Regions from separate parts of the Streptomyces sp. NPDC002623 genome, predicted to be linked through region 1. Evidence: riboswitches for the same ligand, from Rfam matches in the RefSeq annotation. Region 1 holds a riboswitch; the other holds the start of a gene.

Region 1 (4,350 bases):
ACGCGCGCCAGGCGCGCTGCTCCGCGGGGGACAGCCAGCGAGTCGTCATACGGCCAGTGTAGGTTTGTTTCAAACTTGAACCAAGGCCCGGTCCCGCCGGGACCGCCGTCGGACCCATCCCGGGGAGTGCGTCGATGCCGTACCCGTACGTCCTGCTGTCCGCCGCCGTCTCCCTCGACGGCTACCTGGACGACACCACGCCCGAGCGCCTGCTCCTCTCCGGCCCCGCCGACTTCGACCGCGTCGACGACGTACGGGCCTCCGTGGACGCCATCCTCATCGGGGCCGGCACGATCCGCGCCGACAATCCGCGGCTCCTCGTGAACTCCCCCGAGCGCCGCGCCGCCCGGGTCGCCGCCGGACTGCCCGAGTACCCCCTCAAGGTCACCGTCAGCGGCTCCGGCGACCTCGACCCGGCCGCGAACTTCTGGCACACGGGCGGCGAGAAGGTCGTGTACACGACGGAGAAGGGCGCCGAGCGGGCCCGCGCGCTCGGCCTCGCCGCGGACGTCGTGGCGCTCGGCCCCGAACTGGACTGGCGCCACCTGCTCGAACACCTGAACGATGTGCGGGGCGTGCGGCGGCTCATGGTCGAGGGCGGCGGAACCGTCCACACCCAGCTGCTCCAGCAGGGCCTCGCCGACGAACTCCAGCTCGTCCTCGCCCCGCTCTTCGTGGGCGACCCGGGCGCTCCCCGCCTCTTCGGGCCGGGCGGCTACCAGGGCGGCCGCCTGCGCCTGCTGGAGACCCGGCGCATCGAGGACGTCGTCCTGCACCGCTACGAGCCCACCGCCCCCGGCGCCGGACCGCTGCCCGCCGCCGCCGACCGGCACTGGCTGGCCCTCGCCTGCGAGCTCGCGGAGCGGTGCCCGCCGTCGCGGACCGCGTTCAGCGTCGGCGCGGTGATCGTCGCCGCCGACGGCACGGAACTCGCGCGCGGCCACTCCCGTGAGGCCGGCGACCCGGTCGTGCACGCCGAGGAGGCGGCCCTCGCCAAGCTCGACCCCGCCGATCCCCGGCTGCCCACGGCCACCGTCTACAGCAGCCTCGAACCGTGCGCCCGCCGGTCCTCGCGCCCGGCGCCCTGTGCCCGCCTCATCCTCGACGCGGGGGTGCGCCGGGTGGTCACGGCCTGGCGTGAGCCGGACACCTTCGTGACGGAGGCGGACGGGACCGGACTGCTGACGGCCGAGGGCGTCGACGTCCTCGGCCTCCCGGAGTACGAGGAGCGGGCGAAGGCCCCGAATCGCCACCTCCTGTGACCCCCTGCTCGACCGTGGTGTTTGCGGCCCCGCAGATGGCGTACAGTTGTGTTCAACGGCGCGGGGTGGAGCAGCTCGGTAGCTCGCTGGGCTCATAACCCAGAGGTCGCAGGTTCAAATCCTGTCCCCGCTACTCAAGGCCGAGGGCCGGAATCCAGAACATGGATTCCGGCCCTCGGTGTTTTCCCCGTTCTTCTCTGTGTGCCGTCTGCCGTCACTGCAGGTGAGCGAGTGATCCCCCTCCGCGTAACGGCTGACATCCTGTCAATGCCTGTGTGATCGCTGAGTCTGGCCAACTCGCCCGTTTTTCATCGGTCATGGGTCGAAAGTCCAGGCCAGAAATGTTGTTGATCAAGCGGAAGAGCTTGGAAACCTGACCCCGGGTCTATTAACGTTCGATAACGCAGCGCGGTCGTCCCAGCCGGCACAAGAGTCGGCTCCGTGCGCACTGCCGAATCCCGCAAGGGAACCGGGGAACCACCACCTTGGGGTGAATCTCGCGGAAGCCGTCGTGAACTCGCAGAGTCCACGACCGGTTTACGCGCGTAGGAGACCTTCCCGCTCCGAACCCGTCAGCTAACCCGGTAGGCGACGGAAGGAAAGGAGTACGCCCGCGTGGCGTCCAACCGGCCTGTCCCAGAAGCCCCGTTCGTGCCGAGCCAGCGGTCCGCAGAGACCTTGGCCTATGGCAGCGTCCGCACCGACGAGGGCCCCTGGGAGGAGTGGAACCCCACCGCGGATTCCATTCGCCCGGTACGCGGCAAGCACCGCGTCGCCAAGCAGCGCGGCGGCGGGTTCGCCCGCAGCTCCACCGTCCTCGGCGTCGGCGTCATAGCCGCCGTCAGCGCGGGCGGCATGGCCAGCGCCAACACCGGCAAGGCCCCGGTCTCCATCTCCATGCCGGACCTGCCCAACGTGGGCTCCCTCATCTCCGACGACGAGCCCGCCGCGGACGCCGCGCCCGCCCTCGCCGGCTTCGGCTCCGAGGCCGCCGAGGAGACCGGCGAGAGCGCCACCGACGCCGGCGAGGCCCTGCGCAGCCGGATCATGGCGCAGGCCGAGTCGCAGCAGACCCAGCTCGAGACCAAGGCCCAGGCAGCCGCCGTGGCCGCCGCGGCCAAGGCCCAGGCCGACGCCGTCGCCAAGGCCGAGAAGGAGGCGGAGGCCAAGGCCGCCGCCGCGAAGAAGAAGGCCGCCGACGAGGCCGCCGCGAAGGCCGAGACCGCGCGCCTGGCCGAGCTGGCCACGCAGTACACGCTGCCGACCTCCTCGTACACCATCACCTCGACCTTCGGCCAGGCCGGTTCCCTCTGGTCCTCCGGCTACCACACGGGTCTCGACTTCGCCGCGCCGACCGGCACGCTCATCAAGGCCGTCCACAGCGGCACCATCACCGAGGCGGGCTGGGCCGGTTCCTACGGCTACCGCACCATCCTCACGCTGGACGACGGCACCGAGGTCTGGTTCGCCCACCAGTCGTCGATCAGCGTCAGTGTCGGCCAGAAGGTCGGCACCGGCGATGTGATCGGCCGCGTGGGCGCCACCGGCAACGTCACCGGGGCCCACCTCCACCTCGAGGTCCACCCCGGCGGCAGCTCCGACGGCATCGACCCGGGGGCCTGGCTGCGCAGCAAGGGCCTCAACCCCTGAGGTCTCCCTCCGGGAACCCTGATCGATTTCTGTTTGCTTCTTCTGCTCGACGCCCTGCAGCCCTGACGGCCACCCCCGACGTCAGGGCGGCAGGGCGTTCACGTGTTCTTCGCGTTGAGCGTGGAATCGGCACGCGGTCGGCGCCCGTTGACGAAGCATGACTTCTCTTCGCAAACTCGGCTCCTCCGACCTCGAGGTCTTCCCGCTCGCCCTCGGCGGCAACGTCTTCGGCTGGACCGTCGACGAACCCGCCGCCTTCGCCGTGCTCGACGCCTACGCCGCCGCGGGCGGCAACTTCCTCGACACCGCCGACTCCTACTCGGCGTGGATCGAGGGCAACAGCGGGGGCGAGTCCGAGACGATCATCGGCCGCTGGGTCAAGGCCCGCGGCAACCGCGATGACATCGTGATCGCCACCAAGGTCAGCCAGCACCCCGAGTTCCCGGGCCTGTCCGCCGCCAACATCAAGGCCGCCGCCGACGCCTCCCTGCGCCGGCTGGGCACCGACCACATCGACCTCTACTTCACGCACTTCGACAAGACCGAGGTGCCCGTCGAGGAGATCGTCGGCGCGCTGGACGAGCTGGTGAAGGCGGGGAAGGTGCGGCACATCGCCGCCTCCAACATCTCGCCCGAGCGCCTCCAGGAGTCCGTGGAGTTCTCCGACCGCGAGGGCCTGGCCCGGTACGTCGCCCTCCAGCCCCACTACAACCTGGTCTCGCGCGACACCTACGAGGGCGGTCTCCAGGACCTCGCCGCCCGCTTCGGCCTCGCCGCCGTCCCGTACTTCGCGCTGGCGTCCGGCTTCCTCACCGGCAAGTACCGGCCCGGTACGACGGTGGACAGCGCCCGCGCCCCCCGCGCCGCCCAGCACCTCGACACGGAGCGGGGCCGACGGGTCCTCGTCGCCCTGGACGAGATCGCACAGGCCCACGACGCCCAGGTCGCCACGGTCGCCCTGGCGTGGCTCGCCGCACAGCCGACCGTGGCCGCGCCGATCGCGTCCGCGCGGACGGTCGAGCAGCTGCCGGCGCTGCTGGGGGTGGCGGAGCTGGAACTGACGGACACGGAGATCACGAGCCTGACCCGGGCCTCGGCCTGACCTCCTGCTATCGGTAGGGGTTGGGGGCGGGGTACGGCCCTCCGGGATACCCGTAGGCCTGCCCTGCCGGGTACCCGGAGCTGTGCCCCTGGGGGTACCCGTACGCCTGGGGGTGCCCGTACGCCTGGGGGTGCCCGTACGACGACCCGTACGACCCGTACGACGACCCGTACGACGACCCGTGCGACCCGTAGGCCCCGTACATCGGCCAGGGCGGCGCAGCCATCGGTACGGGTACCGGAGGGGCCGTCATCCGGGCCGCGTGGTCCAGCGCGGGCCGGGCGACGTCCTTGCGGCGCCACAGCTCGTTCAGCAGCTCCCGTTCCCGGACGACGA
Region 2 (4,350 bases), on a different contig from region 1:
GACGCCCGAGGAGGTGCAGGAGGTCGCCAAGGCCCGTCTGCGCCCCGACAACCGCGCGGTGCTCGTCTATGAGCCGACCGCCGCCGAAGCCCCCGCCGACCAGGACGAGAACGAGGAGGCGGCCCGGTGACCGAGCTCGCCACGATGGACTTCCACCCCCAGCCCCGGGCCGGCGAGGCCAAGCCGTGGGCGTTCCCGGCGCCCGAGCGCGCCGCGCTCGCCAACGGTCTGACGGTCCTGCACTGCCACCGCCCCGGCCAGCAGGTCGTCGCCGTCGAGATCCTCCTCGACGCGCCGCTGGACGCCGAACCGGCCGACCTCGACGGCGTCGCCACGATCATGGCGCGCGCGTTCTCCGAGGGCACCGACAAGCACTCCGCCGAGGAGTTCGCCGCCGAGCTGGAGCGCTGCGGCGCCACCCTGGACGCGCACGCCGATCACCCCGGCGTCCGGCTCAGCCTCGAGGTGCCGGCCTCGCGCCTGCCCAAGGGCCTCGGCCTCCTCGCCGACGCCCTGCGGGCACCCGCGTTCGCCGACAGCGAGGTCGAGCGCCTCGTTCGCAACCGGCTGGACGAGATCCCGCACGAGCTGGCCAACCCCTCCCGGCGTGCCGCCAAGGAGCTCTCCAAGGAGCTGTTCCCGGCCACCGCGCGCATGTCCCGCCCGCGCCAGGGCACGGCGGAGACGGTCGAGAAGATCGACTCCGCTGCGGTGCGCGCCTTCTACGAGAAGCACGTGCGCCCCGCCACGGCCACCGCCGTGGTCGTCGGCGACCTCACCGGCGTCGACCTGGACGCGTTGCTGAGCGACACCCTGGGCGCCTGGACGGGCTCCTCGGCCCAGCCGCGGCCGGTGCCGCCGGTGACCGCCGACGACACCGGCCGGGTCGTCATCGTGGACCGCCCCGGCGCCGTCCAGACGCAGTTGCTGCTCGGCCGTATCGGCGCCGACCGGCACGACCGCGTGTGGCCCGCGCAGGTGCTCGGCACGTACTGCCTCGGCGGCACCCTCACCTCCCGCCTGGACCGCGTCCTGCGCGAGGAGAAGGGCTACACCTACGGCGTCCGCGCCTTCGGGCAGGTCCTGCGGTCCGCCCCGGACGGCTCGGGCGCCGCGATGCTCGCCATCAGCGGCTCCGTGGACACCCCGAACACCGGTCCCGCCCTCGAGGACCTCTGGAAGGTGCTGCGCACCCTCGCGGCCGAGGGGCTGACCGACGCCGAGCGTGACGTCGCCGTGCAGAACCTGGTCGGGGTGGCGCCGCTGAAGTTCGAGACCGCGGCGGCCGTCGCGGGCACGCTGGCCGACCAGGTCGAGCAGCACCTGCCCGACGACTTCCAGGCGACGCTGTACCAGCAGCTCGCCGCGACCGGCACGGTGGAGGCCACCGCGGCGGCCGTGAACGCTTTCCCGGTGGACCGGTTGGTGACCGTCCTCGTGGGCGACGCGGCCCAGATCAAGGCGCCGGTCGAGGCCCTCGGCATCGGCGAGGTGAAGGTCGTGTCCGCGGAGTAGTCCGCGGCGCGGTCACGGCGCGGACCCGGCAACGGCACGCGCGTGTAGGGGCCCTGGTCGACGGAAGCGTCACCAGGGCCGCTAAATGTCCGAATTGGGGCGGAGGTTGCCTGTCTGCCCTGTGGGATGCGCTACAAAAACCGGGATTCGTTTGAGGATTGAAACCTGCCCCGCTTAGCTTCGTGCGGGCTGTTCGTCAGGCAGTGCGCCGCAGCCGCGGCACCGGACAGTCATCGCCGAGTCCCCGTACGGCGCGAGCCAGGGGAGCCGGGGACCCACTTGTGAAGTCCCTGGGGTGAATCGGACGCCCGCGCGAGTTGCGAGGGGGCCCGTAGGAGACCTTCCTGCTCCGAACCCGTCAGCTAACCCGGTAGGCGAGAGGGAAGGAAAGGATACCCCTGTCTTCATGGCGATCACCTGCGCCACCGGGAAGCACCGTCGGCCCAGCCGGATGCAGCGGACCACCGTTCGCGCGGCGGGCGTCGCGGCGCTCACCACCACCGGTGTCATGGCCACCGTCGCCTCCACTCCGGCCCTCGCCGCAGAGCCCACGCCCGAGCAGACCGGGCTGATCCCCGTCGTCACGGTCGGCGAGTCCGTCGCCGAGCAGCTCGACGACCAGGTCGCCGTGCAGAAGCAGGCGGCCTTCGAGCAGGCCGCCCGCGAGGCCGCCGCCAAGAAGGCCGTGGAGGAGCGCGAGGCACGCGTGCGTGCCGCCCGCGAGGCCGAGCGCAAGCGCCTCAACGCCTTCGTGCTGCCGATCACCGGCTCCTACGTGTCCACCGGCTACCAGGCCAGCAGCTCCCTGTGGTCCTCCGGCAGCCACACCGGCGTCGACTTCCACGCGGCCAGCGGCACCACCGTGCACGCGGTCGGCCTGGGCACCGTCGTCGAGGCCGGCTGGGGCGGGTCGTACGGCTACCAGGTCGTGATCAAGATGAACGACGGCACGTACACCCAGTACGGTCACCTGTCGTCCATCGAGGTGTCGGTGGGGCAGCAGGTCACCCCGGGCCAGCGGATCGCGCTGTCCGGCGCGACCGGCAACGTCACCGGCGCGCATCTGCACTTCGAGGCCCGCACCACCGCCGAGTACGGCTCGGACATCGACCCGGTCGCCTACCTCCGCGCGCACGGCGTGAACGTCTGACGACGCACGGCGACAGATCGTTCGGCCCCGGCCCTCCCGGCCGGGGCTTTCGTCGTTTTCGAGATCCTGTTGTCCAAAAAATATCCACGGATTCCAGTCCGCCATCGGAAATTCCCGCTGATTGCAATAGAGTCACGGAACACACGTCAATCGTCGACGTTTCACGGGGATTAAGGCGGAGGTCCGTCATGCGTATTCCGGCGCACTCGGTGTGCACGGCCATCCGGGACGACATCGTCGCGGGTGTCTACGAGCGCGGCAGCCGCCTCACGGAGGAACTCCTCGCCCGCCGCTACGGCGTTTCCCGTGTGCCCGTCCGGGAGGCGCTGCGCACGCTGGAGGCGGAGGGCTTCGTGGTCACACGGCGGCACGCGGGCGCGTGCGTCGCCGAGCCGACCGAGCAGGAGGCTGCGGACCTGCTGGAGATGCGCATGCTGCTGGAGCCGCTCGGCGCCTCCCGGGCCGCCCAGCGGCGCACCGAGGCCCATCTGAAGGTGCTGCGCGGTCTCGTCCGGCTGGGCCAGGAGCGGGCCAGGAGGGGCAACAGCGAGGATCTGCGCTCCCTGGGCGGCTGGTTCCACGAGACGCTCGCCCAGGCCTCCGGAAGCCAGGCCCTGACCTCGATGCTCACCCAGCTGCGCCACAAGATCGCCTGGATGTACATCGTGGACGCCCCGGCGGACCCGGTGGAGTCCTGGGGGGAGCACGGCGCGATCGTGGACGCGGTGGCGCGCGGCGACGGGGAGCGCGCGCGTGCGGTCACGGCGCTGCACACCGAGCGCGCGACGGCCGTGCACCGGCTGCGCTTTTCCGGCGGCGTGGAGCGCGTCGACCGTGTGAGGACTTCGCAACCTCCCGTAAACATGACGGGTCTGCGGCATTAACACGGGGGCCGTATACAAAGAGGAGTTAATTCGCGGGGCACTATTTCTGCTGCCCATGAGCGGGAAATTCAAAGGGCTCGCCCGACAATTCGGACGAGCCCTTCGGTGTTGCGGGACGACGACTTTAAGGCAGCGCGCCGTCAGGGTTTTCAGACGGTCTCGGGGAGTTCCTCGAGACCCTCGGCGACCAGCTTCGCGAGCCGGTCGAGGGCAGTGTCCGCGCCCTCGGCCTCGGACGCGAGGACGATCTCCTCGCCGCCCTTGGCGCCCAGGCCGAGAACGGCCAGCATGGAGGCCGCGTTGACGGGGTTGCCGTCGGCCTTGGCGATCGTCACGGGGATACCTGCGGCCGTGGCGGCCCGGACGAAGATGGAAGCGGGGCGGGCGTGAAGGCCCTCGGCCCAGCCGACGTTGACGCGGCGCTCAGCCATGTGATGCTGCCCTTCAGTGTCTCAGGTTGTCTAGACCAGTGTTCCACACGTGAAGCCCGGGAGGGGCGGTCCATGCGTCCCGTCCCGACGTGGTCGTCGGATCGCGGCCTCGATCCGACGTGCGTCCTCCACAGACTGCCTCGCGCCGTTGTCGTACGCGAGCCGTACTCTGGGCCCCATGCAGAGCGCGTCGGACCGGCACGAGTACCCCGCCCACTGGGAGGCCGACGTGGTGCTGCGCGACGGCGGCACCGCACGCATCCGCCCCATCACCGTTGATGACGCCGAGCGCCTGGTCAGCTTCTACGAGCAGGTCTCGGACGAGTCGAAGTACTACCGCTTCTTCGCGCCCTACCCGCGCCTGTCCGCA

The links. A riboswitch is a leader RNA that binds a small molecule or an ion and turns the genes downstream of it on or off. The one in region 1 is predicted to bind cyclic di-AMP.
Region 2: another riboswitch for cyclic di-AMP. It lies ahead of ACWD4O_RS00495 (M23 family metallopeptidase); the one in region 1 lies ahead of ACWD4O_RS10425 (M23 family metallopeptidase).

What each region holds. Positions count from the first base shown of each region.
Region 1 is NZ_JBSFWB010000004.1:488,749-493,098, forward strand. It holds gene ACWD4O_RS10410 (MarR family winged helix-turn-helix transcriptional regulator) at 1-49, opposite strand, end outside; gene ACWD4O_RS10415 (dihydrofolate reductase family protein) at 135-1,262, shown strand; tRNA gene ACWD4O_RS10420 (tRNA-Met) at 1,322-1,395, shown strand; cyclic di-AMP (ydaO/yuaA leader) riboswitch at 1,702-1,868, shown strand; gene ACWD4O_RS10425 (M23 family metallopeptidase) at 1,878-2,912, shown strand; gene ACWD4O_RS10430 (aldo/keto reductase) at 3,070-4,014, shown strand; gene ACWD4O_RS10435 (PrsW family intramembrane metalloprotease) at 4,022-4,350, opposite strand, start outside.
Region 2 is NZ_JBSFWB010000001.1:124,414-128,763, forward strand. It holds gene ACWD4O_RS00485 (M16 family metallopeptidase) at 1-130, shown strand, start outside; gene ACWD4O_RS00490 (M16 family metallopeptidase) at 127-1,515, shown strand; cyclic di-AMP (ydaO/yuaA leader) riboswitch at 1,740-1,907, shown strand; gene ACWD4O_RS00495 (M23 family metallopeptidase) at 1,922-2,665, shown strand; gene ACWD4O_RS00500 (GntR family transcriptional regulator) at 2,854-3,549, shown strand; gene ACWD4O_RS00505 (HPr family phosphocarrier protein) at 3,699-3,980, opposite strand; gene ACWD4O_RS00510 (bifunctional acetate--CoA ligase family protein/GNAT family N-acetyltransferase) at 4,159-4,350, shown strand, end outside.